DNA from 3 places in the Paenibacillus sp. PvR098 genome. Region 3 is predicted to be linked to each of the others. Evidence: a T-box and tRNA genes for the amino acid it is inferred to sense, from the RefSeq annotation. Region 3 holds a T-box; the other regions hold tRNA genes.
What was found. The T-box of region 3 lies ahead of JOE45_RS22855 (valine--tRNA ligase). A T-box ahead of a tRNA ligase gene usually reads a tRNA of that ligase, here a tRNA-Val.
Positions count from the first base shown of each region.

Region 1 (10,242 bases), 1.7 Mb from region 3:
CCGCATGTGGTAATTCGCATGTACCATGCAGTGAATACATAGCTGCATTGGAGGCATACGAGGGGAACTGAAACATCTAAGTACCCTCAGGAAAAGAAAACAAAAGTGATTCCGTCAGTAGCGGCGAGCGAAAGCGGATTAGCCCAAACCAGGAAGCTTGCTTTCTGGGGTTGTGGGACGTCAATGTGGGTTGAGCAGAGTAAGTGAAGCGGTCTGGAAAGGCCGGCCAAAGAAGGTAAAAGCCCTGTAGCTGAAATTCTGCGAAAACCCTAGACGGATCCCGAGTACCGCGAGACACGTGAAACCTCGTGGGAATCCGGCAGGACCATCTGCCAAGGCTAAATACTCCCTGGTGACCGATAGTGAAGCAGTACCGTGAGGGAAAGGTGAAAAGAACCGCGGGAGCGGAGTGAAAAAGAACCTGAAACCGTGTGCTTACAAGAAGTCAGAGCCCGTTAATGGGTGATGGCGTGCCTTTTGTAGAATGAACCGGCGAGTTACGTTCCCGTGCGAGGTTAAGGTGAGAAGCCGTAGCCGCAGCGAAAGCGAGTCTGAATAGGGCGCTTGAGTACGTGGACGTAGACCCGAAACCGTGTGATCTACCCCTGTCCAGGGTGAAGGTGCGGTAACACGCACTGGAGGCCCGAACCCACGAATGTTGAAAAATTCGGGGATGAGGTGGGGGTAGCGGAGAAATTCCAATCGAACTCGGAGATAGCTGGTTCTCCCCGAAATAGCTTTAGGGCTAGCCTCGGGAGATGCGTCGTGGAGGTAAAGCACTGATTGGGTGCGGGGCCCGCCAAGGGTTACCAAGTCCAGTCAAACTCTGAATGCCACAGACGTTATCCCGGGAGTCAGACAGTGAGTGCTAAGATCCATTGTCAAGAGGGAAACAGCCCAGATCATCAGCTAAGGTCCCCAAGTGTGTGTTAAGTGGGAAAGGATGTGGAGTTGCACAGACAACCAGGATGTTGGCTTAGAAGCAGCCACCATTTAAAGAGTGCGTAATAGCTCACTGGTCGAGTGACTCTGCGCCGAAAATGTAACGGGGCTAAACACACCACCGAAGCTATGACTAGACGTCTATGACGTCATGGGGTAGGGGAGCGTTGTAATCGGGTTGAAGCTAGATCGTGAGGACTGGTGGACTGGTTACAAGTGAGAATGCCGGTATGAGTAACGAAAAGATCAGTGAGAATCTGATCCGCCGAAAGCCTAAGGGTTCCTGAGGAAGGTTCGTCCACTCAGGGTTAGTCGGGACCTAAGGCGAGGCCGAAAGGCGTAGTCGAAGGACAACAGGTTGAAATTCCTGTACCACCGTGAACCGTTATGAGCAATGGGGTGACGCAGAAGGATAGTGACGCGAGCTGATGGATGCTCGTCCAAGCAGTAAGGCTGATGTGTAGGCAAATCCGCACATCATTAAGGCTAAGCTGTGATGGGGAGGGAAAATTACAGTACCGAAGGTCATGAGTTCAGGCTGCCAAGAAAAGCCTCTAGCCAGGGAGAAGGTGCCCGTACCGCAAACCGACACAGGTAGGCGAGCAGAGCATGCTAAGGCGCGCGGAAGAACTCTCGTTAAGGAACTCGGCAAAATGACCCCGTAACTTCGGGAGAAGGGGTGCCTCGGTAGGGTGAATAGCCCGAGGGGGCCGCAGTGAAAAGGCCCAAGCGACTGTTTAGCAAAAACACAGGTCTGTGCGAAGCCGCAAGGCGAAGTATACGGGCTGACGCCTGCCCGGTGCTGGAAGGTTAAGGGGAGCGGTTAGGAGCAATCCGAAGCTGTGAACCGAAGCCCCAGTAAACGGCGGCCGTAACTATAACGGTCCTAAGGTAGCGAAATTCCTTGTCAGGTAAATTCTGACCCGCACGAATGGCGTAACGACTTGGGCGCTGTCTCGACGAGAGATCCGGTGAAATTTTAATACCTGTGAAGATGCAGGTTACCCGCGACAAGACGGAAAGACCCCATGGAGCTTTACTGCAGCTTGATATTGGACTTTGGTACGATCTGTACAGGATAGGTGGGAGCCTGAGAAGCATGAGCGCCAGCTTGTGTGGAGGCGACGTTGGGATACCACCCTGATCGTATCGGAGTTCTAACCTGGTACCGTGATCCGGTATGGGGACAGTGTCAGGTGGGCAGTTTGACTGGGGCGGTCGCCTCCTAAAGAGTAACGGAGGCGCCCTAAGGTTCCCTCAGAATGGTTGGAAATCATTCGAAGAGTGCAAAGGCATAAGGGAGCTTGACTGCGAGACAAACAGGTCGAGCAGGGACGAAAGTCGGGCTTAGTGATCCGGTGGTACCGCATGGAAGGGCCATCGCTCAACGGATAAAAGCTACCCTGGGGATAACAGGCTTATCTCCCCCAAGAGTCCACATCGACGGGGAGGTTTGGCACCTCGATGTCGGCTCATCGCATCCTGGGGCTGAAGTAGGTCCCAAGGGTTGGGCTGTTCGCCCATTAAAGCGGTACGCGAGCTGGGTTCAGAACGTCGTGAGACAGTTCGGTCCCTATCTGTCGTGGGCGTAGGAAATTTGAGAGGAGCTGTCCTTAGTACGAGAGGACCGGGATGGACGTACCGCTGGTGTACCAGTTGTCTCGCCAGAGGCACGGCTGGATAGCTAAGTACGGAAGGGATAAGCGCTGAAAGCATCTAAGCGTGAAGCCCCCCTCAAGATGAGATTTCCCAATTAGTAAGACCCCTTGTAGACGACGAGGTTGATAGGTTCGGGGTGGAAGCGCGGCAACGTGTGGAGCTGACGAATACTAATCGGTCGAGGGCTTATCCAAATACATGAACTTCAGCATGCTTTGTTTCGATCCAGTTTTCAGGGCGCAAACCTGAATATGTTTGGTGATGATGGCGGAAGGGAACCACGCGTACCCATACCGAACACGAACGTTAAGCCTTCCAGCGTCAATGGTACTTGGACCGCAGGGTCCTGGGAGAGTAGAACGTCGCCAAGCATTATTCCCTGATAGCTCAGTTGGTAGAGCACTCGACTGTTAATCGAGTTGTCACAGGTTCGAGTCCTGTTCGGGGAGCCATACTTGCTTCCATAGCTCAGTAGGTAGAGTGCATCCATGGTAAGGATGAGGTCACCGGTTCGATTCCGGTTGGAAGCTCCATACATATAAGGCCCGTTGGTCAAGGGGTTAAGACACCTCCCTTTCACGGAGGTAACAGGGGTTCGAATCCCCTACGGGTCACCACTTATGGAGGCTTAGCTCAGCTGGGAGAGCATCTGCCTTACAAGCAGAGGGTCGGCGGTTCGATCCCGTCAGCCTCCACCATATTATGCCGCTGTAGCTCAACTGGTAGAGCAACTGACTTGTAATCAGTAGGTTGGGGGTTCAAGTCCTCTCGGCGGCACCAGTAACATTCAATACATATTGTTGGGGATTAGCCAAGCGGTAAGGCAACGGACTTTGACTCCGTCATGCCTAGGTTCGAATCCTAGATCCCCAGCCATGTATGAGCCATTAGCTCAGTTGGTAGAGCACCTGACTTTTAATCAGGGTGTCGTAGGTTCGAGTCCTACATGGCTCACTTTCATTACGCGCGTATGGCGGAATTGGCAGACGCACCAGACTTAGGATCTGGCGGGCGACCGTGGGGGTTCAAGTCCCTCTACGCGCATACTATACAAAAAGTCCCTTAGAACTATTCGTTCTAAGGGACTTTTTGTATAGTAATACTTATAGTTGTTGTGGACTGAAACACTGGAGACTTCACTCTCTTCAATAAAGAGTTGGTTTAATAGCTGTTTGTGGCATCCGCTATCTCCAGCGTAACCCATGAGATCATTTTTTCTGTTGGCTTCGACGATAGCAAAGAGTATATATTTTGGTTTCAATGGAGAGGATTAAAAAGAATTTGACAGACGGTATAAGTGTGTTATAATCTTATTTATAGAAACAAACTAATATATTAGATATTAGATTATGTTAGTGGAATTCGTTGATAGGAAATGAACGGGGAGGATCAATGGGAACAGGTTTCAAAGTTATCCACTCTCTGTTGTAGACTAGTAATGGATACGAATGACCAGAAGACAATAGATAGGAGTGTAAGCATGAGCTCAAAACAAGTGGCAATTGTTACTGGCGGTTCGTCAGGTCTGGGCCTTTCCGTTGTCCAACGATTTGTCGAAAAAGGCTTGACCGTTGCTATGATCGATATTGCAGCGGAAAACGGAGAAGCACAGAAAAATAGGTTAAGAGCTGAAGGTCACGATGTGCATTTCTTTACGGCCGATGTATCTAACCAAGAGAGTGCCAGAGAAGTTGCAGAGAAGGTCTTCGAAGCATTAGGGAGTATTCATATCCTGGTTAACGCGGCGGGAATCATCAGACGTTCTCCTAACGTAAAAGTAACGGACCAGGAGCTTAAAGGAGTCCTAGATGTTAATCTAAATGGAACCGTTTACATGTGTCAAGCGGTTCAACCATTTATGGCCGAAGGCGGCGGCGGAGCAATCGTTAATTTTGCTTCAATGCTAGCCCATTATGGAAGTAAGAATCTGCTGTCCTACGCTGCCTCAAAGGGTGGAATAGTTCAGATTACAAAATGCTTGGCAGTAGATTGGGCTGAATTTAATATTCGTGTCAACGCTGTTAGCCCTGGATATATCGAGACACCATTGTCATCTGGTGCTACGAGAGATCCTGTCTTTAAGGAGAGAATCCTTTCGAGAACTCCGCAAAGGCGTTTTGGTTCGCCGGAAGAAGTTGCTGCGGCGATTGATTTTCTAAGTTCAATGGATGCGAGCTTTATTACGGGTGCTGTTCTGCCTGTAGACGGCGGACTCCTTGCAGGTGACCCTTCTTTATTCCCACCTGCATAATATAGCAACAACAATAAAACAAAATTTGGAGGAGATTACAAATGGCACAAACTTTAGACGAATTCACACAGATGGTTGGATTACCGGATCAGGCAATTGATATTGACGAGATTCCTTGGGTTCCACAAACAGATCGCGTATGGTTTAAACCGGTTCGTTTTGATTTGGCTACAGGACGCTGGATTAACCTGTTGAAAGTATTGCCGGGCGGTACAGTAAACCGTCACCGTCATACCGGCGGTCAAGTAATGGCATACACGATTCAAGGCCAATGGCGCTACCTGGAAAGAACATGGGTTGCTAAACCGGGTACGTTTGTTTATGAGCCACCGGGTGACATTCATACGCTTGTTATTGATGGCGAAGAAGAAATGATCACTCTGTTCATCCTAGAGGGTACCATTCAGTATTTGGACGATAACGATCAGGTATTCTATCAAGACGATGTCTTTACTAAATTGAAGCTCTATAAAGAATATTGCGAAAAACACAATATTCCAGAAAGAAACTTGCTGTACTAAAATTGATACGCACATTGATGATTTAATATAGCAAGATAGACGTTATCCACACAAACCGCATTATACACAAAAGTATCTATCGACTTGTTACGATGGGTACTTTTGTTTTTTAAGCCAAGAGCTAGGCCTGAGTAGTTTTGAAAGTGATTAAGTTTACCTAATATAATGAAGAGATGGGGAGCTTATATGAAAAAAATTATTAATCCTAGACCGGAGATTGATGAATCTAAAATCAAGCCTTTTCGTGATATGGACGATGTGTTATCGTTATCGTGTGTGGTCGGTGATGCGATGCAGCGTAATCAAGTCATGAGGCATGATATGAAACCAAAAGCGGCAGAGAAGAAGATCATTGGTCCCGCGATTACGGTCAAATTAACCGCAGGCGATATTGTGGATTGCTTGGAAGTGTTCGAGGTTGCCAAACCTGGTGACGTAATCGTAATAGATGCATTCGGGGAAACGGAAACCTCTATTTGGGGAGGTTTAATGTCAGGTTTAGCAAGAAACGCAGGTGTCGTAGGCGCGGTGATTGACGGAAGCTGCAGAGATACGGACGAATCTAGAATGCTTGGATTCCCTGTCACTGCGAAGGTTTCTGGTCCAAGGGCCGCACACACGGCGTATTCTGGAAGAAAAGAGCCCGTAGAAATTAACGTTCCTATTAGCTGCGGCGGGGTTATTGTTCAACCTGGCGATCTTATTGTGGCTGACGAGATCGGTGTTGCTGTTGTCCCTTATCAACAATTGGAAGAGGTATACGCCAATGCGCGTGAACAGGCGGATAAGGAAATCGCTACCCGGGAAGAAATATTGAAAGGTGCGTCTGTAGAGGAGTTGCTTCGTAAATTCGGTAGAATTTAATGTAAAGGCTGGTTGCGATGTTCAGAATAACCATTGATACCGGAACGACCAATACCCGTGTTGTTTTATGGAAGGGTTACGATGTCGTTGACTCTCTATCCGCCGAGGTTGGAGTTAGAACCACCGTAATTAACGGTCATAACGAAGAGTTGAAATCGACGATCAGCGAACTGATTACAAGGGTATTACAAACCAATGATTTGAATTTAAATTCCATTGATTTAATTGCAGCTTCAGGTATGATTACATCGAATGTGGGGCTTGTGGAAGTACCGCATATCCCCTCACCTGCAGGAATGGAGTCACTTTCAAAAAGCATGGTTTGCAAGCGGTTTCCTGAAATCGTCGATCAAGACATATGGTTTGTCCCCGGAGTGAAAAGCATATCTCCTTCTTCTGCAGCAAAGGATGAGGTTATTGATATTATGAGGGGAGAAGAGGTAGAAACCTTTGCATTAGTGGGAAAGCTTAATGTAGTAGGACCTGCACTCTTCATATTGCCCGGCTCGCATACAAAATTTGTTTTCCTCGATTCGCAGGAACGCATAACGGAAAGTCTTACAACCCTTACAGGTGAGCTTCTTTCGGCCGTGTCTAATCATACGATTATCGCAAATGCAGTGGATAAGTCTTATGCCACGACATTGCTCCCGGACCGGGTAATTCAAGGATATCAGCATGCCAAACAAGCGGGTCTAAGCCGCGCGGCATTTTCCATTCGAGTATTGGACCAATTCTCAGAGCTTAGCGTGAATGAGAAAGCAAATATGCTTATGGGGGTTATTTTCGCTGAAGATCTCCGGGCCATCCTTCATCATTCGGCCATTGCCGCTTCAGAACAGATTCCGGTATATATAGCGGGAAAAGAGATTGTAAGGGATGCGCTCGCCTTGCTTTTTGCCTTTGAGAAGTACGAGGGAGATATCATTCCTGTAGAATCGCAAACCATGAATCACTTGGCTGGATATGGTGTGCTGCGTATTGCAGAAAACCACGGGTTAATTTCCCAATGACATTCAAAGCAAGTTTACTTTAAACTAAGAGGATAAACAGTCTGATATTTTACATTTTACATTTCTACATGTAAAATTGCACTTAGAGATCACGAGAATGAAACGGGTGCATGAATCCGATATACTTTGGACATGCACCTTGAACAAGAGGGTGATAAGATGATTATATTTGACAACAGTAATCTTCATGAGCGTGTATATGGGTACTTGCGGGATAAAATACTAAACAATGAGCTAAAACCAGGCTCAAAAATCATCTATGAAGATATCATCAAAGAGTTAGGGGTTAGTCGAACACCGCTTCGGGATGCGATTAATAGGCTGAAACAAGACGGTCTGATTGATGTTAAGCCTCGATCTGGCTCCTTTGTCAATATGCCAAATGTAAAGGATATCGAAGATTTATATGATGTAAGGAAAGCTTTGGAGCTTAAAGCCATTACCATAGCTTCACGTATAATGCCTAAAAGTCAAATTCAGTTATTGATCGATGAAGCAGACAGAGCGGAAGAGGCGATTCATCAAGGAGATATGAAGCCTTTTTTTGAGGCCGACAGGAATCTTCATCGAACGATTATTCAGCATTCCAATAATCAATTATTAGTATCCATTATGGGCACATTGGAATTGAAGATTAAATGGTATGGGGTTATTATTACCAAGAATTATGACAGACCTAGGAAAGCAAACGAAATGCACAAGAAGATTTTGGGAGCTCTTTACGATTCGAACTTAGAAGAGGCCATACAGTTAATGGAACTGCATATCGACGAAATTAAACATCATACCGTTGAAGACTATTCATGACTACCGCAGCGAGGCTTATTTCAAGCGATGCTCGTGACTGCCTATCCTCATATCTAGTATGACATGTATACGCCTCCGGTTCTAGAGGGGTCATGCCTTGAGCATGTCCCGCTTTGTACCGTTCTTAGAAAAGAACAACCTTCTTGACGATTAACAAGAACCATTCAGTCATCTCATAATCCATGCGATAGTGGTCCGCGACTTTCCATACACTCGCGTTCAAAGCATAAGACACAAAATGATCAAAAATAAATTGACAGAAGCTTTATATGTGATATAATGTGAATTATCAAATGAAAACTAATATATTAGATATTAGCTTCCATTATTTCGGTAATTTAATTTACTGAACAAAAATGATCATATGGAATAAAGGTATTATTTACTCCCTGTTGAGATGTTCAAAAGGAAGTGAAAGGCTAGGAAGCTATACCATAGTTGATCAATGAGACTTTAGTCAAGCGGTATTTGTGGACAGGCCGTTCGTCACGGCAAGTCGTAGATACTAAGTGATGCGAAATATTTAAACGTTTCCAACGAAAGAGGAACGCATCATATAAGCACTCTGTTGGAACCGGTTACAAGTATTGACGCTTTACTAGTATCACAACAATAGGAGGTTGGAATGTATGGAAGCGTCAACGACGAAGAAAGCTTCTAAGTTTAATCATGGAATTATCGATTGCGATGTGCACCAAGGAGTCAAAAGCTACGATGATTTAAAGCCTTATATGCCGCGGGTATGGTGGGATAGACTGAAGGCCCACAATGCAACGCTTCCGTTTCTTATGTTTCGCCCTATTCCATTGGAACGCAATGATGCAGCTCCAGGCAACGGACTTCCATCGGGTTCAGACCCAGAATTTGCGAAGGTCGATTTGCTGGACCGCTACAATATAGAGAGAGCCGTTCTGACCGGCAACCTGCTTTCGATCTCTGCCCACAACAATCCGGATTATGCTGCAGCGCTGGCTTCCGCATTCAACGATTATACGATGGACACGTGGATTCCGAGCGATGAGCGCTGGTTGGGCTCCATCGTGGTAGCTACGCAAGACCCGCTGCTCGCAGCAAAAGAGATCGATCGTCTGGGTTCACATCCGAGAGTGGTTCAGGTGCTTCTGACATCCGCATCGCGCGAACCGTACGGACAACGCCGTTACTACCCGATCTACGAAGCGGCAGCACGTAACAACCTGGTGATTGGTATTCACGGCGGCGGCGAAGGAGACGGAATTAACCCCTCCACTACGGCAGCAGGGTATCCGACGACGAACTTTGAACGGCACAACATCCTGGCCATCCATCATATGTCGCAGCTGAATAGTATCGTATGTGAAGGCGTTTTCGAAAGATTCCCAACATTAAAGGTGGCATTCATCGAGGGCGGTTTGGCATGGCTTCCGCATCTGATGTGGAGAATGGACAAAAACTTCCGAGCAATGCGCAATGAAGTGCCATGGTTGAAGTATAAACCAAGCGAATATATCCTTAAGCATGTCCGCTTGACGACCCAACCGATCGAAGAGCCGGATAATAAGGAACTGGTACAAATGTTCCAATTGATGCATGCAGAAAAAACGGTTATGTTCTCGACGGACTACCCGCACTGGGATAATGACACGCCATTATTTGTGCTCAATAAATTGCCTGAAGAGATGCGCCGCCGCGTAGCGTACGAGAACGCTGCTGAGATGTATCAGCTGCAAGAAAGAGGTTTACTAGCAGGAGGTGTAGCGAAATGACGAAGCACGATGTAGTCGGAGTAGAAGAGTTGGAAGCTGGAGCCTGCAAGATTACAACGATTGAGGGAAAAAGCATCGGCGTCTACTACAACGGTAATGAATATTATGCTATCCGTAATGTGTGTCCTCATCAGCAAGTCGAACTGTGTAAAGGTAAGTTTACAGGTACGACATTGGAATCCAAGCCACATGAGTACATTTATGGAAGAGAGGGCGAGATCCTGACTTGCCCTTGGCACGGATGGGAGTTCGACGTGAAGACGGGTAAGGCATTGGTCGACCCTGATCGATACAGAGTAAAGGTGTATGACGTATCGATTGAAAATAACAGAGTATTGGTACACATGGATTAATTGCTGTAATCGACTGAGCATAACTCTCGTTAATTTTATCGATAATTTTCTGGATAAAATTATCGATAATATAGTATAGGGGTTCTA
Region 1 covers NZ_JAFIBU010000001.1:2,896,931-2,907,172, reverse strand. The annotation lists rRNA gene JOE45_RS14365 (23S ribosomal RNA) at 1-2,795, shown strand, start outside; rRNA gene rrf (5S ribosomal RNA) at 2,856-2,972, shown strand; tRNA gene JOE45_RS14355 (tRNA-Asn) at 2,978-3,053, shown strand; tRNA gene JOE45_RS14350 (tRNA-Thr) at 3,059-3,134, shown strand; tRNA gene JOE45_RS14345 (tRNA-Glu) at 3,144-3,218, shown strand; tRNA gene JOE45_RS14340 (tRNA-Val) at 3,224-3,299, shown strand; tRNA gene JOE45_RS14335 (tRNA-Thr) at 3,306-3,381, shown strand; tRNA gene JOE45_RS14330 (tRNA-Gln) at 3,403-3,477, shown strand; tRNA gene JOE45_RS14325 (tRNA-Lys) at 3,483-3,555, shown strand; tRNA gene JOE45_RS14320 (tRNA-Leu) at 3,566-3,645, shown strand; gene JOE45_RS14315 (SDR family NAD(P)-dependent oxidoreductase) at 4,082-4,852, shown strand; gene JOE45_RS14310 (2,4'-dihydroxyacetophenone dioxygenase family protein) at 4,894-5,373, shown strand; gene JOE45_RS14305 (RraA family protein) at 5,560-6,237, shown strand; gene JOE45_RS14300 (2-dehydro-3-deoxygalactonokinase) at 6,255-7,250, shown strand; gene JOE45_RS14295 (GntR family transcriptional regulator) at 7,410-8,057, shown strand; gene JOE45_RS14290 (amidohydrolase family protein) at 8,687-9,802, shown strand; gene JOE45_RS14285 (Rieske (2Fe-2S) protein) at 9,799-10,155, shown strand.
Region 1: it has a tRNA-Val gene. The T-box ahead of JOE45_RS22855 (valine--tRNA ligase) is inferred to sense a tRNA for this amino acid. The anticodon was not compared.

Region 2 (10,242 bases), 1.2 Mb from region 3:
GGAGATCGGATTCGGCGGACCGGCTTATCCGCGCGGTTACGCGCGTATGGAGCAGCTCGATCCTTGGGAAGCGAAGGAGGAGCAGAGAAAAGCATGAAGCGTAAATACGAGGGCGAGACGGTGGACGTCGTCATTGTGGGTGCCGGTGCGGCGGGAGGCGTTCTGGCCAAGGAACTCAGCGAAGCCGGGATGCGGGTCGTGGTGCTGGAAGCGGGCCCATGGCGCGACCCGCAGCACGACTTTGCTAGCGATGAGCTGGCCATGCAGCAGCTCGGCTGGCAGGACACGCGCATCGTAGACGGCGCCGACCCACTCCAGATGGGACATAACAATTGCGGCAAGGGCGTAGGAGGAGGCACCGTGCATTTTACCGGCGTGTTCTTGCGTTTTCACGAGACCGATTTCAATGCCAAATCGCTTGACGGCGTAGGAGAGGATTGGCCAATCGGATATGCAGACCTTGCCCCCTACTACGATAAAGTCGAGAAAGAAATCGCCGTATCGGGTCCGAAGCATTATCCTTGGGGATCATTTCACGGCCCCTATCCATACCCGGAGCGGGATCCGATCAGTCTGAACGCCCAATTGTTCGCCAAGGGCTGCGAAAAGCTCGGTATCCGCTGGGTCGTCAGCCCGCTCGCCATTCTGTCCGCTCCCTTCGAGGACCGGCCGCCCTGCATCAACCGCGGCTTCTGCACGCAGGGCTGCATGCCGAACGCCAAATTCAGCACGTTGATCGTGCATATCCCTAAAGCGATTCAAGCCGGCGCGGAAGTTCTTCCCGACTGTATGGTCACGCAAGTGAATATGGGGAAGGACGGCAGGGCGACGGGGGTCACCTTCGTTCATAACGGCACGGCGTACGAGCAGCGGGCTAAACTGGTCATTATATCCGCCTATGCGGTGGAGACGCCAAGGCTTCTGCTGAATTCGGCGAATGCCCAGTTTCCCAACGGGCTTGCAAACCGCAGCGGCTGGGTGGGCAAGGCGTTCATGACGCACAGCAGCAACGATGTCTACGCGCGGTTCGATCACGATGTACGGCTGTATAAAGGAACCCCGGTGCTCGCGACTACGCAGGATTTCTATCACCTATCGGGGGAGGTAGCTCGGGGCTATACGCTTCATGCCCATGGCGTCAGGCCGCTCAGCTTCGCCAAAGGAATCTCCAAATCCGATGGAAACCGCCCGGTCTGGGGGTCTAAGCTGCACGAGGCGATGCTCGATTACAACGCCTACGCTCGCATCACCATGGTCGGCGAGGTGCTTCCCAGCCCCGACAATACCGTCACACTGTGCGATGAGAAAGATTTGAACGGCATGCCGCGGGCCAAGGTTACTTTCAGCTACGGAGATAACGATAAGCTGCTCATCGATCACGCCGTAAGTACAATGAAGGGCATCCTACAGGCAGCCGGGGGCAAGCCGGAGTTCGTCGTGCCCGATACAGCCCATCTCATGGGAGGCTGCCGCATGGGATCGGACCCTGATAGCTCTGTCGTTAATTCCTACGGCCAGACTCACGACATTCCGAATCTGTTCGTCTGCGACGCCAGCATATTCGTGACCTCGGGGGCTGGCAATCCGACGAATACCGTCATGGCGTTGGCCTCCCGTACTGCGGACTATATTAAAAAAAGAGCATCCCGGATGGAATTATAGGCCCGTGACAAGACACAAGACCGCCACGGCACCTGGCCGAAGCGGTCTTGTTTAAATCAAGCTCCAAATCACGTATCCGCCTTGCCGCTTCCTCCGGTACTGCCCGGGGCTCCTGTCCTCCTGTTTTCGGAACAAGCGAAAAGTTTTGGGCTTATCGGGCAAAACTCTCGCCGCTTCGTGCATTTGAAGCGCTTCGAGCAGCCGACTATTTAACCTCAAGAGAGGATAATATCATGGCCCTGTGGCCGTTAAAAAACAAAAAAGAGACCCTGACAGGTCTCTTAACTATTCACCTAATGGTGAGCCATGTAGGACTCGAACCTACGACACCCTGATTAAAAGTCAGGTGCTCTACCAACTGAGCTAATGGCTCTTAAAATAAACTGGTGGAGGCTGATGGATTCGAACCACCGAACTCGGACGAGAACAGATTTACAGTCTGCTGCGTTTGGCCACTTCGCTAAGCCTCCGTATAATAAAGCAATGGTGGCTCGGGACGGAATCGAACCGCCGACACGAGGATTTTCAGTCCTCTGCTCTACCGACTGAGCTACCGAGCCTTATGTACTATAGCTTGTCTTATATTGATTATACCGTTTTTAAAATAATGGCGGAGCCGACGGGATTCGAACCCGCGGTCTCCTGCGTGACAGGCAGGCATGTTAGGCCTCTACACCACGGCTCCGCATTATTAAAACTGGTGCCGCCGAGAGGACTTGAACCCCCAACCTACTGATTACAAGTCAGTTGCTCTACCAGTTGAGCTACAGCGGCAAATTATGGTGGAGGCTGACGGGATCGAACCGCCGACCCTCTGCTTGTAAGGCAGATGCTCTCCCAGCTGAGCTAAGCCTCCATACATTCTTGTACAACATGTCGAATCATAACATAAAAATTGCATGAAAATCAATTAAAAATTTGGTAGCGGCAGAGGGGATCGAACCCCCGACCTTACGGGTATGAACCGTACGCTCTAGCCAGCTGAGCTACGCCGCCATATTATCAAACGGAGAGAGAGGGATTCGAACCCTCGCACCACTTACGCAGTCTAACCCCTTAGCAGAGGGTCCCCTTGAGCCACTTGGGTATCTCTCCAAGATTATACAAATCCAAAGCTTGCGCCCTGAAAACTGGATCGAAACAAAGCATGCTGAAGTTCATGTATTTGGATAAGCCCTCGACCGATTAGTATTCGTCAGCTCCACACGTTGCCGCGCTTCCACCCCGAACCTATCAACCTCGTCGTCTACAAGGGGTCTTACTAATTGGGAAATCTCATCTTGAGGGGGGCTTCACGCTTAGATGCTTTCAGCGCTTATCCCTTCCGTACTTAGCTATCCAGCCGTGCCTCTGGCGAGACAACTGGTACACCAGCGGTACGTCCATCCCGGTCCTCTCGTACTAAGGACAGCTCCTCTCAAATTTCCTACGCCCACGACAGATAGGGACCGAACTGTCTCACGACGTTCTGAACCCAGCTCGCGTACCGCTTTAATGGGCGAACAGCCCAACCCTTGGGACCTACTTCAGCCCCAGGATGCGATGAGCCGACATCGAGGTGCCAAACCTCCCCGTCGATGTGGACTCTTGGGGGAGATAAGCCTGTTATCCCCAGGGTAGCTTTTATCCGTTGAGCGATGGCCCTTCCATGCGGTACCACCGGATCACTAAGCCCGACTTTCGTCCCTGCTCGACCTGTTTGTCTCGCAGTCAAGCTCCCTTATGCCTTTGCACTCTTCGAATGATTTCCAACCATTCTGAGGGAACCTTAGGGCGCCTCCGTTACTCTTTAGGAGGCGACCGCCCCAGTCAAACTGCCCACCTGACACTGTCCCCATACCGGATCACGGTACCAGGTTAGAACTCCGATACGATCAGGGTGGTATCCCAACGTCGCCTCCACACAAGCTGGCGCTCATGCTTCTCAGGCTCCCACCTATCCTGTACAGATCGTACCAAAGTCCAATATCAAGCTGCAGTAAAGCTCCATGGGGTCTTTCCGTCTTGTCGCGGGTAACCTGCATCTTCACAGGTATTAAAATTTCACCGGATCTCTCGTCGAGACAGCGCCCAAGTCGTTACGCCATTCGTGCGGGTCAGAATTTACCTGACAAGGAATTTCGCTACCTTAGGACCGTTATAGTTACGGCCGCCGTTTACTGGGGCTTCGGTTCACAGCTTCGGATTGCTCCTAACCGCTCCCCTTAACCTTCCAGCACCGGGCAGGCGTCAGCCCGTATACTTCGCCTTGCGGCTTCGCACAGACCTGTGTTTTTGCTAAACAGTCGCTTGGGCCTTTTCACTGCGGCCCCCTCGGGCTATTCACCCTACCGAGGCACCCCTTCTCCCGAAGTTACGGGGTCATTTTGCCGAGTTCCTTAACGAGAGTTCTTCCGCGCGCCTTAGCATGCTCTGCTCGCCTACCTGTGTCGGTTTGCGGTACGGGCACCTTCTCCCTGGCTAGAGGCTTTTCTTGGCAGCCTGAACTCATGACCTTCGGTACTGTAATTTTCCCTCCCCATCACAGCTTAGCCTTAATGATGTGCGGATTTGCCTACACATCAGCCTTACTGCTTGGACGAGCATCCATCAGCTCGCGTCACTATCCTTCTGCGTCACCCCATTGCTCATAACGGTTCACGGTGGTACAGGAATTTCAACCTGTTGTCCTTCGACTACGCCTTTCGGCCTCGCCTTAGGTCCCGACTAACCCTGAGTGGACGAACCTTCCTCAGGAACCCTTAGGCTTTCGGCGGATCAGATTCTCACTGATCTTTTCGTTACTCATACCGGCATTCTCACTTGTAACCAGTCCACCAGTCCTCACGATCTAGCTTCAACCCGATTACAACGCTCCCCTACCCCATGACGTCATAGACGTCTAGTCATAGCTTCGGTGGTGTGTTTAGCCCCGTTACATTTTCGGCGCAGAGTCACTCGACCAGTGAGCTATTACGCACTCTTTAAATGGTGGCTGCTTCTAAGCCAACATCCTGGTTGTCTGTGCAACTCCACATCCTTTCCCACTTAACACACACTTGGGGACCTTAGCTGATGATCTGGGCTGTTTCCCTCTTGACAATGGATCTTAGCACTCACTGTCTGACTCCCGGGATAACGTCTGTGGCATTCAGAGTTTGACTGGACTTGGTAACCCTTGGCGGGCCCCGCACCCAATCAGTGCTTTACCTCCACGACGCATCTCCCGAGGCTAGCCCTAAAGCTATTTCGGGGAGAACCAGCTATCTCCGAGTTCGATTGGAATTTCTCCGCTACCCCCACCTCATCCCCGAATTTTTCAACATTCGTGGGTTCGGGCCTCCAGTGCGTGTTACCGCACCTTCACCCTGGACAGGGGTAGATCACACGGTTTCGGGTCTACGTCCACGTACTCAAGCGCCCTATTCAGACTCGCTTTCGCTGCGGCTACGGCTTCTCACCTTAACCTCGCACGGGAACGTAACTCGCCGGTTCATTCTACAAAAGGCACGCCATCACCCATTAACGGGCTCTGACTTCTTGTAAGCACACGGTTTCAGGTTCTTTTTCACTCCGCTCCCGCGGTTCTTTTCACCTTTCCCTCACGGTACTGCTTCACTATCGGTCACCAGGGAGTATTTAGCCTTGGCAGATGGTCCTGCCGGATTCCCACGAGGTTTCACGTGTCTCGCGGTACTCGGGATCCGTCTAGGGTTTTCGCAGAATTTCAGCTACAGGGCTTTTACCTTCTTTGGCCGGCCTTTCCAGACCGCTTCACTTACTCTGCTCAACCCACATTGACGTCCCACAACCCCAGAAAGCAAGCTTCCTGGTTTGGGCTAATCCGCTTTCGCTCGCCGCTACTGACGGAATCACTTTTGTTTTCTTTTCCTGAGGGTACTTAGATGTTTCAGTTCCCCTCGTATGCCTCCAATGCAGCTATGTATTCACTGCATGGTACATGCGAATTACCACATGCGGGTTCCCCCATTCGGACATCCCCGGATCAAAGCCTGCTTACGGCTCCCCGAGGCATTTCGTCGTTCGCCACGTCCTTCTTCGGCTCCTGGTGCCTAGGCATCCTCCGTGTGCTCTTTATAGCTTAACCAATGCTTCGACATGAAGTCTTAGCGTAGTTATAGATCAAAGATCTAAGGATGATTCAGCATTGTTACTTTGTTTCGATATCCAGTTTTCAAGGAACAAACCTGCTGCCGATTTTGGCGGCAACGAATGATATTTTAGCATATTGATGGGGTTGTTTCAAGTATTCCATTCTCGAAAGAATGGTGGAGCCAAGCGGGATCGAACCGCTGACCTCCTGCTTGCAAGGCAGGCGCTCTCCCAGCTGAGCTATGGCCCCATACTTCAAATGAAAGCTCCATCAAAACTGACAACGAGTGAGTGTGATACAGCTTTCGCTGCAGATTTGTCCGTCGCCCTACAGACGACATGGACTCCATAGAAAGGAGGTGATCCAGCCGCACCTTCCGATACGGCTACCTTGTTACGACTTCACCCCAATCATCTACCCCACCTTCGGCGGCTGGCTCCCTTGCGGGTTACCCCACCGACTTCGGGTGTTGTAAACTCTCGTGGTGTGACGGGCGGTGTGTACAAGACCCGGGAACGTATTCACCGCGGCATGCTGATCCGCGATTACTAGCAATTCCGACTTCATGCAGGCGAGTTGCAGCCTGCAATCCGAACTGAGACCGGCTTATAAAGATTCGCTCCACCTCGCGGTTTCGCTTCTCGTTGTACCGGCCATTGTAGTACGTGTGTAGCCCAGGTCATAAGGGGCATGATGATTTGACGTCATCCCCACCTTCCTCCGGTTTGTCACCGGCAGTCAACTTAGAGTGCCCAACTGAATGCTGGCAACTAAGTTCAAGGGTTGCGCTCGTTGCGGGACTTAACCCAACATCTCACGACACGAGCTGACGACAACCATGCACCACCTGTCTCCTCTGTCCCGAAGGCCTACGATATCTCTACCGTATTCAGAGGGATGTCAAGACCTGGTAAGGTTCTTCGCGTTGCTTCGAATTAAACCACATACTCCACTGCTTGTGCGGGTCCCCGTCAATTCCTTTGAGTTTCACTCTTGCGAGCGTACTCCCCAGGCGGAGTGCTTATTGTGTTTACTTCGGCACCGAGGAATCGAATCCCCGACACCTAGCACTCATCGTTTACGGCGTGGACTACCAGGGTATCTAATCCTGTTTGCTCCCCACGCTTTCGCGCCTCAGCGTCAGTTACAGTCCAGAAAGCCGCCTTCGCCACTGGTGTTCCTCCACATCTCTACGCATTTCACCGCTACACGTGGAATTCCGCTTTCCTCTCCTGCACTCAAGCCACCCAGTTTTCGGTGCGAACCGGGGTTGAGCCCCGGGCTTAAACACCAAACTTAAGTAGCCGCCTGCGCGCGCTTTACGCCCAATAATTCCGGACAACGCTTGCCCCCTACGTATTACCGCGGCTGCTGGCACGTAGTTAGCCGGGGCTTTCTTCTCAAGTACCGTCACCCTCAGAGCAGTTACTCTCCGAGGCGTTCTTCCTTGGCAACAGAGCTTTACGATCCGAAAACCTTCATCACTCACGCGGCGTTGCTCCGTCAGACTTGCGTCCATTGCGGAAGATTCCCTACTGCTGCCTCCCGTAGGAGTCTGGGCCGTGTCTCAGTCCCAGTGTGGCCGATCACCCTCTCAGGTCGGCTACGCATCGTCGCCTTGGTGAGCCGTTACCTCACCAACTAGCTAATGCGCCGCAGGCCCATCTGTAAGCCACAGCTTGCGCCGTGTTTCTTGATCTCCCCATGCGGAGAAACCAGCTATTCGGTCTTAGCTACCGTTTCCGGTAGTTATCCCGATCTTACAGGCAGGTTGCCTACGTGTTACTCACCCGTCCGCCGCTAACTTATCCCGAAGGATAAATCCGCTCGACTTGCATGTATTAGGCACGCCGCCAGCGTTCGTCCTGAGCCAGGATCAAACTCTCCATTAAAGAAAAGCTGATTGAAAAGCTCATTGCCATGCTGGCGAGAATCAATTGATTCTCTATTTAAAGCACTCACTCGTTGTTCAGTTTTCAAAGAGCTTTCGTCACTGTTACTTTTTGTCGTGACAAGAATATATCTTATCATTTTTCGACGGGCTTTGCAACAGTTTTTTATTTCCATCTCCGTTGTCACTTACCGAAAGTTTTCGATTAGCTTTTGCGGCGACAAGCAATAATGTACCATAAACCAAGGAGCTATTGCAACAATTATTTTTTCTAGAGATACATGAGCTCCAAATTGGCTTCATTCCAACGCCAAACGGGACCACAGATCTTCGCATGATATCCTCCCCGCCCCTCTGAAGCCATTGCTCCACCGTACTCGGGCGGCCGGACTTCCTCCACCTCAATGGTAACATTTGCGCGTTAGCAGGTCGCCAAGCTTAGCCCAAAACTACACATCGCCTATCCCAATTCACCCGGAAACGATTCTAGAGAACGAAGTTTAGTGAAATCGCTCCCCGATCTCTTACAGCGAATCATTGAAGCAAATAAACTAATCGAAGAGAGCATGCTCGAACCATAGCACAACACTCATGCTCACAGAACTGTTCCAGAGCCGTCTCCTATTCCTGCATATACCCTTTGAATCAAACCGTTTGGAACTCCTTTATCGGCAAAATAATACCGTCTCGCAACCGAATCCAATGGGCCGTGAATAAAATGGAAATAGATCCTTTCATATAGTACCTCGCACCACATCAAAATATCCACTCAGGCACAGCCACTTTTAGCCGTTCGGCAAAGCAGTCCCCATTCACGATATGCGGTCTAACCAATCCTCCTTTGAAAAAATACAAAAACCGCCGGACAAAACCATATTCCGGCGGTTGAATAGTATAAATGAGATAACCCGGTTTATGCTTCACTCAGCATACGCTTCAGTTCTTCTTCGTCTTCAATAGTACGTATGCCCAGCTCCTGCGCCTTAGTCAGCTTGCTTCCTGCGCTTTCTCCTGCGATGACGATATCTGTCTTCTTGGAGACGCTCCCCGTCACCTTGGCGCCCATCTTCTCCAGCTTCTTGGCCGCATCGTCGCGGCTCATGGAAGACAGCGTGCCCGTAAGCACAACCGTTTTGCCGAAGAATGGGTTATCCTGGACTACAGCAGCAGGCGCTTCCTCGCTTACCGGCTTCACGCCGGACGCAAGCAATCGTTCAATGCTGCGCTGCATGGCAGGATCCTGGAAAAAGCTGACGATGCTCTCCGCAACAATCCCTCCGATATCCGGCAAGGTGACCAGCTCTTCGGTTGTTGCCTGCATGAGCTTATCCAGACTGCGGTAATGATCCGCCAGCTCCTTGGTCGTTGTTTTCCCTGTGTTTGGAATGCCGAGGCCGTATAGAAAGGAGGCCAGATCCGGCTGCTTGCTTTTCTCTAACGATGCAATAAGGTTCTCTGCCTTCTTCTTGCCGAATCGTTCCAGCTCAATCAAGTCATCGAACGCTAAATAGTAAAGATCGGAAGGGTCCCGAACACCCAGCGTGTCATAGAGCTGTTCCGCCGTTTTTTCGCTGAAGGTCTCAATGTCCATCGCGTCGCGGGACGCGAAATGGGCAATGCGACCCACAAGCTGCGGGCGGCAGTCGAGGCGATTCGTACAGAACAAATGCGGTCCCTTCTTCTCAAGACCATGTCCGCAGGAAGGGCAGGCATCCGGAGCAACAATTTCCTCGCCGTCAGCCTCCTCCGTCACTTTTCCGAGGATTTCGGGAATAACGTCATTGGAGCGCCGGATATACACGAGGCTTCCCAAACCGTGCTTTAAATTTTTGCGTTCAATATCCTCTATATTGTTGAGCGTGCAGTTCTGCACCGTCACGCCTCCGATGTCCACCGGTTCGACACGGGCCAAAGGAGTCACTTTACCGGTTCGGCCTACATTCCATGTAACGCCGAGCAGCTTGGTCACCGCTCCTTCCGCTTCGAATTTGTAAGCAACCGCCCAACGAGGGAATTTATCCGTATAGCCGAGGATCTCGCGCGTGCGCATATCGTTAATTTTGACCACTAGCCCATCGATCAAAAAATCCAGCGTGCCGCGCATCGCTACGAGCTTTTCGAGCTCCTCTTCCACCACATCGATACTGTCCAGAAACTTTATCATCGGACTGACCTTAAACTGATTATCGCGCAAAAAGGCAACCATCTCCTGATGGTCCCGGAACTTCAACGAATCGGAGTAACCCACATTATAAAAATAAGCGTTCAGCTTGCGCTCCGCTGTCACCTTAGGATTCAGGTTGCGAAGCGCTCCCGCTGCGGCATTACGTGCGTTTTTGAGCGGCTCTGCGGCTGTCCGGTTATAGGCATCAAGTACGGACAGGTTCATGATGCCTTCACCCTGTACCTCCATAACTCCCTCCTGATACGGAATGCGCAGCGGAATGGACTTGATTGTCTTCACCTGAGCCAGAATACCTTCACCTAAGACTCCGTTGCCTCGTGTGGCCGCCTGTACAAGCTCGCCGTGGTCATAGGTCAGGTTCAAGGTCAAGCCATCGAATTTGAGCTCCACGACAAAAGAAAGCGGCGGCAG
Region 2 covers NZ_JAFIBU010000001.1:3,429,865-3,440,106, reverse strand. The annotation lists gene JOE45_RS17070 (gluconate 2-dehydrogenase subunit 3 family protein) at 1-97, shown strand, start outside; gene JOE45_RS17065 (GMC family oxidoreductase) at 94-1,662, shown strand; tRNA gene JOE45_RS17060 (tRNA-Lys) at 1,960-2,035, opposite strand; tRNA gene JOE45_RS17055 (tRNA-Tyr) at 2,047-2,132, opposite strand; tRNA gene JOE45_RS17050 (tRNA-Phe) at 2,147-2,222, opposite strand; tRNA gene JOE45_RS17045 (tRNA-Asp) at 2,271-2,347, opposite strand; tRNA gene JOE45_RS17040 (tRNA-Thr) at 2,361-2,436, opposite strand; tRNA gene JOE45_RS17035 (tRNA-Val) at 2,443-2,518, opposite strand; tRNA gene JOE45_RS17030 (tRNA-Met) at 2,582-2,658, opposite strand; tRNA gene JOE45_RS17025 (tRNA-Ser) at 2,670-2,757, opposite strand; rRNA gene JOE45_RS17020 (23S ribosomal RNA) at 2,828-5,749, opposite strand; tRNA gene JOE45_RS17015 (tRNA-Ala) at 5,929-6,004, opposite strand; rRNA gene JOE45_RS17010 (16S ribosomal RNA) at 6,107-7,647, opposite strand; gene ligA (NAD-dependent DNA ligase LigA) at 8,560-10,242, opposite strand, start outside.
Region 2: it has a tRNA-Val gene. The T-box ahead of JOE45_RS22855 (valine--tRNA ligase) is inferred to sense a tRNA for this amino acid. The anticodon was not compared.

Region 3 (10,242 bases):
ATGATTTGAAGAAAAGCTCGAACACACCTTTGCGGATTACCTTGATGGAAAAAGGGGAAACGTTCGGGGGGAAAATCCACACATTAAAGCGGGACGGCTTCATCATTGAGAAGGGACCGGATTCGTTCTTGGCCCGGAAGCAGCCTATCATTGATTTAACCCGGGAGCTTGGGCTGGAGGATCAACTGACAGGCACGAATCCTAACGCGAAGAAAACCTACATTTTATCGGGGGGCAAGCTGCATCGAATGCCTCCCGGCCTGATGCTGGGGATTCCTACCCAGATGGTTCCGTTTATGCGAACGGGACTTTTATCGATGTCCGGCAAGGCTCGTGCAGCTTTGGATTTGGTACTGCCCAAACGGACGTCGCCGGAGGACGAGTCCCTCGGGCATTTTTTGGAGCGGCGTCTGGGGACTGAGGTGCTTGCGCAAATCGCAGAGCCTTTGCTGGCAGGCATTTATGCAGGCGATACGTATAACTTGAGCTTGAGAGCGACCTTTCCGCAATTTCACGCTATTGAGCAGAAGCACCGCAGTCTGATCCTGGGCATGATGCAAAACCGGAAGGCGGGCGGCGAGGAAAGCCGGACACTGCCGGAAGCTGCGCGCAATACGACGTTCCTGACTTACAAGGAAGGACTGGAAACGTTGGTTCACGGACTGCTGGATGCATTAGACGATGTACGTTTTCTTAAACAATGCGGCGTATCACGGGTGGAGAAGACGGAGCAGGGGTACAGGGTTATACGGGAAGACGGAGCGGCGGAGGAAGCCGACGGGGTCATTGTGGCGCTCCCCGCTTACGGGATTTCTGAAGTGCTTGGTACCGAGGTTCCCGAAGTACGAGAGCTGGACCGGATTGATTACGTATCCGTGGCGAACGTCATTCTGGCGTTTGATTCCAAAGACATGGTTCGTGAGCTTGACGGCTCGGGGTTTGTGGTACCTAGACGTGAAGGGCGGTTTATAACGGCTTGTACCTGGACATCGGTCAAGTGGCTCCATGCAGCTCCAACCGGTAAGGTGCTGCTTCGCTGCTATGTTGGGCGTTCGGGAGATGACCGTTGGCTGCATATGACGGAGGACGGGGTTCTCCGCGCGGTGCGGAAAGATTTGAAGGATACGATGGGGATCACAGCCGAACCGATATTTACGGAGATGACGAAGCTGATGCGCTCCATGCCCCAATATCCTGTTGGACATCTTGAACTCATCCGTCGTGTCCGCGAAGCATTGTCCGAACGCATGCCCGGAGTGCTGGTGACGGGAGGAGCATTCCAAGGGGTAGGCCTGCCGGACTGTATCCGGCAGGGGAGGGAAGCCGCACAGCAAATGGCGGCCCATCTGAAGTAGAACGAGAGAAAGCCCGATGTGATCGGGCCTTCTTTTGTCCTCTAAGCTTGGCCAGATCGAGAGTCATGTCCGAACCGGTGAAGGTAAGAATCTGTCTTTCCTGAAGGTCGCGGATGACCTGCAGCAGCACGGGCGTGTAAAGTGTAATGAGAACGCTCTCCTCCAGAGTCTGATCCGAAGCGGTGCGCGGCTTGCCGTCAATGAGCGAAAGCTTGCCGATTTTGAACATGGACAAATACTTTTTCATCGCCCGTATGGCTGTATTGGAAGACAGGGGTGTCGGTCTGCTTTGTAAGTGATATAATGACAGTGAGATTATCCGGTTAATTATATATCGGCTGAGGGATGGTTTCAAGTATAACTATAGCAAAGGTGGGACCCAAATGAACGATCAGCGCAAACGTTCCGACGCGCGTTCCGCACAAGCTTTTGCGGAAGCGAAGCAATACATACCTGGAGGTGTGAACAGTCCTGTCCGCGCCTTCAAATCGGTCGGATTGACACCGCTGTTTATGGTCAAAGGAGCCGGTTCCCGCGTCTGTGATGTGGACGGTAATGAGTTCATTGATTACATCGGATCGTGGGGGCCGCTTATTGTTGGACACGCCCATCCGGAAGTCATAGAGGCCGTGAAACGAACCGCAGAGCTCGGTACAAGCTTCGGAGCGCCGACAGAGCTGGAGACGGACATGGCCAAATTGGTTATCGAACGTATCCCTTCGATCGAGATGGTCCGAATGGTCAACTCCGGTACGGAGGCAACAATGAGCGCGCTTCGGCTCGCCAGGGGCTACACAGGCCGCAGTAAAATTCTGAAATTCGAAGGCTGTTACCACGGCCATGCGGATTCGCTGCTGATTAAGGCGGGTTCAGGAGTTGCCACGCTTGGCCTTCCGGATAGTCCGGGCGTACCGGAATCCGTAGCGGCCAATACGATTACAGTTCCTTATAATGATCTGGAGTCGGTACGGCTTGCATTCGAAAAGTTCGGTGAAGAAATCGCCGCGGTTATCGTTGAGCCGATAGCCGGAAATATGGGCGTCGTACCGCCGCAGCCTGGCTTCCTTGAAGGCTTGCGGCAAACGACCGCTTCTTACGGCAGCCTGCTGATCTTTGATGAGGTCATGACCGGCTTTCGCGTAGGTCTACACAGCGCACAAGGGCTCTACGGTATCACTCCGGACCTCACCTGTCTCGGTAAGGTGATCGGTGGAGGTCTTCCTGTAGGCGCCTACGGCGGTAAAAAGGAGATTATGGAGCATATCGCTCCAGCTGGACCGATTTATCAGGCGGGAACACTGTCGGGGAACCCGCTTGCCATGGCGGCCGGTTACACGACGCTGAAACTGCTAGGAGCGCCGGGCGTTTATGAGGAGTTGGAGCGGAAGTCCGCTAGACTGGAGCATGGCTTCCTGAAAAATGCCAGTGAGCTGGGGATTGCGTCTACCATTAATCGCGTGGGCTCGATGGTATGTCCGTTTTTCACGGACGCGAAGGTAGTTAATTATGAGACGGCGAAGCTGTCCGATCTAGACCGGTTTAACCGTTATTTCGCAGCGCTGCTTGATGATGGGGTTAGTATTGCCCCTTCGCAGTTCGAGGGGATGTTCGTTTCGGCAGCCCATACGGACGCGGATATTGACGCGACGATTGAGGCGCATTATCAGGCGCTGAAGCGTCTGTGACATAAAGCCAAATCCGCTGCTGGCCGCTTTGATACAAAAGATCGAAGCTGCAAACAAAAGGCTCCCTGTATTCCTCAATTTGAAGAATACAGGGAGCCTTTTGTTTTGTTGGGTGGCTGGAGTATATAGGAAGTTCTTTGTTCCCTCCTAATTGGATGCCGGAATCGGTCCCTGCAAAGCCCCAGCGGTATCTATCTTTGTTTGTGCCTCCACGGCACCACCGGAATGTTCCATGGGGGGGATTCCCGAATCCTTGTCGTCAACTGGCGCCAGCGACGGTGCGGAAACCGGTGGAGGCGCGGTTATTTCCGAAGGGATTTCGCTGCCGACCGAACTTCCGTTTTCTTTCTGAACCGTTGGGGCGTGGGAGTTCCCCGTCTCTGTCGCGCTGGGCTTCGTCGGAGTCGCTCCGGCGGAGGTGTCGGCTTTGTCGCTGTGACTATTTTCCTCGCCGCCTGCTGAAGGCTTCGTTTCAGTGGAAGCAGGCACGCTCTTCGGTTTCTCGACGCTTGCAGGTTTGGCCGGCACGGGTGCCGGGTTTTGCTGCTGGCGCGCTTTCTTCTCCGCTTGCTCCCGCAAAAATTCCGGGTGGTCATAGGAGCCTCCGGGATCGATTTTATCTACGCCGTCCCAGACACGGTTCGCAACCACGGCTGATGGATTGTCGTAAACGAGAAAGGCGGAAGGCAGCCTGCGCTCACCGTAACGGCTGGACGGATGGGTTACCAGCTGGTCTCCGACCACGAGCTCGGAAGAAGCCCCGCCGTCCAAATTTCCTGCATTGACGGCGCCTTCTTTCAGCAGTATATCTTGAACCTCCTTCAAGGTGGCTCCTACGCTGTTCGATTGGCGGCCGTCGATGACGATAAAAATGACGGTACCGTCGGGCTTTTGCCCAACGGCGGTTCGCGGCGCACGGCCCCAGCCGCCGTCACCGCTTGTAATAAGCGGCTTGCCGTTCGCAATCAGCCTTGGGTAGAACGATACGGCTTCGGAAATCCCCATATCCCTCAGCTCGAAAATATTATATTTACCGATCACGAGTTTACCTTCCTTGGTAAAGCCGATAATATGCTGCGGAATACTCCCATCTTGATCCGTGAAGATAATATCGCCGCCCGAGATAACGACGCCGATGGCGGCAAAGCCGTTGCCCAGACCCTCCGGATCGTCAAAGCTTCCTCCGTTGACTCCGGCCACAGCGCCGGTACGGCTAACCATGGAAGTGATTCGTTCCCCTTCACCCGACTGGAACGGTGTCATGACGCGAATCGATTTCGGATCGAACACGTACATCTTTTTACCTTTCCATAACGGGCCTGATATGTCCTCCACTTGAACCCATTCGTCTGCGGAGCGATGTTGGCTGATGCTTACCATTCCTAGATCTTGCTTTTCGCGGGCGGCGTCTTCAATAGCGTTTTGCATCTTTTGAACCAGCAAATCTCGCTGTTCCGCACCCACAAAGATCCAGGCCCAGCTCCGATGCTGAGTGGTAATGACCGTTTCTGCAAGCCACACTCTAATTTGATTTCCCGGTCCGGTCAAAAATAAAAAACTAGAGGTCAAAAAAGTGAAAAGAGCGATCCCAAAGAGTGTTCTCTTCAGCCTGCCCCAGCTTCGGATCCTTTGCAAGACAGTAACCAATCGTAGTCTCTCCCATATGAAATAATCGAAATGAACAATGGTCAAATTAAATTTGCTTTCACATTCTATCATATTGAAGTACCTATTAACAGAGTTTGCTAGAGTCAGATAGACGCTCCTCTGGCAATGTAACCGCTTTGAGAAAATACCGCGTTTTGGTAGAATGTTGTTAAGTCTATGGATGGAGGAAGTTACGTGATCTTGAAAAAATACAGTTTTTTTGGCATCACGCTGGAAATGATACTTGTAATGGGGCTGTTCTTTGTCCTGCTTTTAGTCATTTTGGCGGCGGCTAGGATCGAGTGGATGCACTATCGTAAGAAACTCACTGCCAATGGTGTCGAGGAGGATTCCTAAGATGAGCGTATGGCGCCGTAAGGGTGAATGGCTTGAATGGACGGCCGAGCAAGACGTTCATTCAATAGAAGATATCCGTCATGCATTGGCCGTAACGGTGGGAGATCGATTTCTTCAAAAGCTGTTCCGATCGAGCAATATTCAGTGGAAAGGCCGCAGGGTGATGCTTCGCTTGTTTCCTGAGGAAACCCTCCAGTATGTACCTGAATGGACAGAAGTCGAAGTGCTCTATGAGGATGATTTCAGCCTAGTGGCGAACAAGCCTGCAGGTATGAAGGTGCATCCAACACGTGATGGGGAAACGGGTACGCTGCTGCATGCGCTGGGCTCGTATCTGGAATCGACCGGACAACGCTGTCGCCCGCGTCACATTCACCGGTTGGACGAGGACACGACTGGGCCGGTGCTGCTGGCTAAGAATGAGTGGGCGCAATCTCGTTTGGATGAAGCGATGCGGGACAAGCGAGTAGAGCGGATTTATGTTGCTTTGGTACAAGGACATCCGCCTGAAAGCAGGGGGCGCATCGATGCGCCGATCGGCAGGGACCGACATCACGCGACGCGCAGGCGCGTATCCCGCACGGGGGATCCCGCTGTAACCCATTACGAGGTTCTGGAAAGGCTCGATTCGGCATCACTTGTAAGGTTAAGACTGGAGACGGGGAGAACACACCAAATCCGCGTTCACATGAGCCATCTGGGGCATCCTCTGCTAGGTGACTCGCTCTACGGTGGCCGCACGGCGGGCATGGGTATGGCTAGGCAAGCGCTCCACGGGGAGCAGTTGGTGTTCTCTGAACCATTCACGGGAGAACGAATGGAAGTGCGAGCCACTTGGCCTGATGACTTTGCGGTTCTTTACGAGCAATTGAAAAAATAGTAGTCATGCTCCTCCATCAGCAGCCATATAAATTGTAAAGACCAATGCGCTGACGATCTTTCTTTTTCTGGAAAGGTGAAATGTGGAAGGGAGGATGTTACATTGACGAAGCAGCATAACGGGCTTAGGTTTGATATTTACGAACGTGTGCATTTATCCGAAGGTGTGCTTGGCATTAAGGAGCTGGAAGGGGTGGAACTGATTCCCCACATTCAGGTGCTTCCGCAAGGAGAACAAGCCGTGCTTCGCGGCAATCTGCTATTGACGGGGACTTATGTCGATGAACTGGAGCGTACGGATCAGACATTGCAGCATTTGATTCCGGTAGAAATCACGCTGCCGATGAATCGCGTGCAGCGTGTGGAAGATATCGCCGTTGAGATCGAAAATTTCGACGTGGATCTGCTGTCTGCTCGAAGCTTGAATGTGACGGGAGTGCTGTCGCTCGGAGGCGTCGAGAATGTTTCAAGCTCGGAGTCCGATCAATGGAGGGAAACCGAGGAAGAGGTCGTGTTTGTCCATGAGGTGCCGGAGCGGCGTTCCGAGATACAGGAGGAATCGTCGTCGTTAAGTGAGTCCGCTGGGGAGGAAATCCCTCGTTCGGAACAAGCTCCCGCAGAGGTCTTGCCGCAGGAGAAGGCTGAGCCAAGCAGTCAGCAAGAACCTACTGCTCCGCCAAGCGAGCCGGCAAAGAAAGAGGAGAAGGAGTCGGAGCCCGAAGCTTCGGGGGCCGTGAAGGAAGAAGAACCAGCCGCGGAAGCCGCGGCGAATACGACGGAGAAGAAGGAAATGAAAGTCGGCCTGGGCTCTAAAAAAACGACTGACGCAGCCGAATCCGCTGCGGAGCCGATATACAAGTCGTTCGGTCTGGCTTCGCTGCTGAAGCATGGTTCCTCCAAATCGGACACACGGCCTCCGGAAGATGGACAGTCTACGGCACAAAAGCTGCCTTCGGAGAAGGTGGAATGGAAAAACCTGCTCCTGAGTGCCAATAGAGAACAGCAGGAGTTTAAGAAGCTCCGGATGTGCATTGTGCAAAAGGAAGAAACCCTTGAAACGATTGCCAAACGCTATGATTTAAATCCAAGAGAAATCGCGCTTTACAACCGGCTTGGAGAGGGCGAATTAATGGAAGGACAAATTGTCTACATACCGAAATAAGCTGCAGAGCTAATAAAAAATGCCCGATCAGCCTTCATACAGGCTTGTTCGGGGATTTTTTTGTCTATACTTGTCGTAAAGGAAGTCTTAAAATAGACGGGTGAAAATGGTTCTTGTATTGACTCTCACCTTATGATTGTTTATCATAATACGCATAGATGCAGTAAAAACATTGAAAGGGAATAGTAGACAGCGAACCCTTCAGAGAGTGGAGCCAGCAAGAGGCTGGAAGGTTCCGCAGGAATGTACCTGTCGAAGTCGCCCCGGAGTTGCCGAATTGAAAGTGAAGCTTAGATTCGGCCGGTTGCAGCCGTTACCTGTTTGAGCGCCGTATTTTGACCGGAGGAGACTCCGCTTAATTCATGCAAAAGTACGGAATAAAGGTGGTACCACGGAAGCGAGAGCCTTTCGTCCTTTGCGGCGAAAGGCTTTTTTGGTATTATGCAGCGATGCGGATCTTGGAGGCTGCGCCCCTGCGACATATATCCCTACTGAATTAGAATGCAGATGGAGGTTTGCCAGTTATGGAAGAAACAAAACAAGCGGCCACGCCGGATACGTCGATGCCGACGACTTATGACCCGAAGGAAGCCGAGAAGAAATGGTATGAATACTGGCTGAAGGGCCAATATTTTCAAGCGGGTCAGCGTCAAGACGCGAAACCCTACACGATTGTCATTCCGCCGCCGAACGTGACTGGTATGCTGCACATCGGCCATGCGCTCGATTTTACGCTGCAGGATATCATGGTCCGCACGAAGCGGATGCAGGGTTATGATGCACTGTGGCTGCCGGGTTCCGACCATGCGGGTATCGCTACCCAAACGAAGGTAGAGCAGAAGCTACGTGAGGAAGGCGTGACCCGTTATGACCTGGGTCGGGAGAAATTCCTTGAGAAAGTATGGGAGTGGAAGGAACATTATGCGGGTACAATCCACGAACAGTGGGCCAAAATGGGCTTCTCTCTCGATTATTCCCGTGAACGCTTCACACTGGATGCAGGACTATCGAAGGCGGTGCGCGAGGTATTCGTCCGTCTCTATGAAAAGGGTTTGATCTATCGCGGTAAATATATCATCAACTGGGATCCGGCTGCCCGTACGGCGCTTTCCGACATTGAGGTAGAGTACAAAGAAGTGCAAGGTGCTCTCTACCATTTGAAATATCCCGTCAAAGACAGTGAGGAGTTTATCATTGTTGCGACGACCCGTCCGGAGACGATGCTCGGGGATACAGCGGTGGCTGTACATCCGAAAGACGAGCGATACAAGCATCTGATTGGAAAGACGCTTATCCTGCCGATCATCGGAAGAGAAATTCCGATTATTGCCGATGAGTATGTTGAGAAAGAGTTCGGAAGCGGCGCGGTTAAGATTACGCCGGCGCATGATCCGAACGATTTTGAGGTAGGCAAGCGCCATGATCTGCCTCAGGTGCTCGTGATGGACGAGTCCGGTACCATGAACGGGAATGCGGGTAAATACCAAGGGCTCGACCGCTTCGATTGCCGTAAGCAAATCGTTGCAGACATGAAAGAGCTGGGCGTGCTGATCAAAATCGAAGAGCATGTGCATCAGGTCGGACACAGCGAACGCAGCGGTGCCGTCGTAGAGCCGTATTTGTCGACTCAGTGGTTTGTGAAGATGAAGCCGCTGGCAGACCGCGCGATAGAAGCGCAGAAATCCGCTCAAGGCGTTAACTTTGTGCCAGACCGGTTTGAAAAAATATATTTGCATTGGATCGAGAATGTGCGCGATTGGTGCATTTCGCGTCAGCTTTGGTGGGGCCACCGAATTCCTGCATGGTACTGTGGCGACTGCAGCGAAGTCATCGTAACCCGCGAAGATGCGACGGTATGTCCGCACTGCAGCGGTACACACTTGAAGCAGGATGAGGATGTGCTGGATACTTGGTTCAGCTCTGCGCTGTGGCCGTTCTCCACGCTCGGCTGGCCCGAGCAAACGGAAGATATGAAGCGCTACTACCCGACCGACCTGCTGGTTACGGGATACGATATTATTTATTTCTGGGTCGCTCGAATGATTTTCAGCGGGCTTGAGTTTACGGATAGCATCCCGTTCAAGGATGTTCTCATTCACGGCCTGGTGCGCGATTCGGAAGGACGGAAAATGTCCAAGTCGCTTGGTAACGGTGTCGACCCTCTCGAGGTGATCGAGAAATACGGCGCCGATGCGATGCGCTTTATGATTTCAACGAGCTCCACACCTGGGCAGGATCTTCGTTTCCGTTGGGAAAAGGTAGAGCAGGTCCGCAACTTTGCGAACAAAATATGGAATGCGTCGCGTTTTGCGCTCATGAATCTCGGTGACTTCAAGGCCTCCGATATCGATCTGAATGGAGAGCTGGGAACGGCCGACCGGTGGATATTGCACAGGTTGAATGAAACCGTACGCGATGTTACCAGACTGATCGATTCGTACGAGTTCGGCGAAACGGGACGACTGCTCTACAACTTCATTTGGGACGATCTGTGCGACTGGTATATCGAATTCAGTAAGCTGTCCTTGTACGGAAATGATGAGGCCGCCAAGAAGACGACAAAATCCGTGCTCGCGTATGTGCTGGATCGGACACAGCGGTTGATTCATCCGTTCATGCCATTCATCAGCGAAGAAATATGGCAGCATTTGCCGCATGAAGGAGAAACGATCACGCTTGCCGCTTGGCCGACATTCGAAGCGCGTTTTGAGGCCCCGGAGGCCGTACGCGAAATGGAGCTGTTGATGGACATCATCCGTTCCGTCCGCAACATTCGCGCGGAAGTGAACGTTCCGATGAGCAAGAAAGTCGACCTGCTTGTGAAGCCGGCCGGCAGCGAAACGTTTGCCATCCTGCAGCGCAACGAAGAATACGTACGCCGTTTCTGCAATACATCTTCTCTGGAAATCAATTCGGAGTTAGCGTCGCCTGACAAAGCGATGACAGGGATCGTAACCGGGGCGGAGCTGTATTTGCCGCTGGCTGGATTGATCGACATCGCTCAGGAAATTGCCCGGATGGAAAAAGAGCTGGCTACACTCCAGGGCGAGGTCGACCGTATTGAGAAAAAGTTGTCGAATCAAGGCTTTATTGCGAAGGCACCGGCTAAGGTCATTGACGAAGAAAAGGCGAAGCTCGCCGATTATGCCGACAAGCG
Region 3 covers NZ_JAFIBU010000001.1:4,612,412-4,622,653, forward strand. The annotation lists gene hemG (protoporphyrinogen oxidase) at 1-1,355, shown strand, start outside; gene hemL (glutamate-1-semialdehyde 2,1-aminomutase) at 1,739-3,040, shown strand; gene JOE45_RS22835 (phosphodiester glycosidase family protein) at 3,188-4,687, opposite strand; gene JOE45_RS22840 (hypothetical protein) at 4,883-5,044, shown strand; gene JOE45_RS22845 (RluA family pseudouridine synthase) at 5,046-5,924, shown strand; gene JOE45_RS22850 (LysM peptidoglycan-binding domain-containing protein) at 6,027-7,085, shown strand; T-box leader at 7,249-7,504, shown strand; gene JOE45_RS22855 (valine--tRNA ligase) at 7,610-10,242, shown strand, end outside.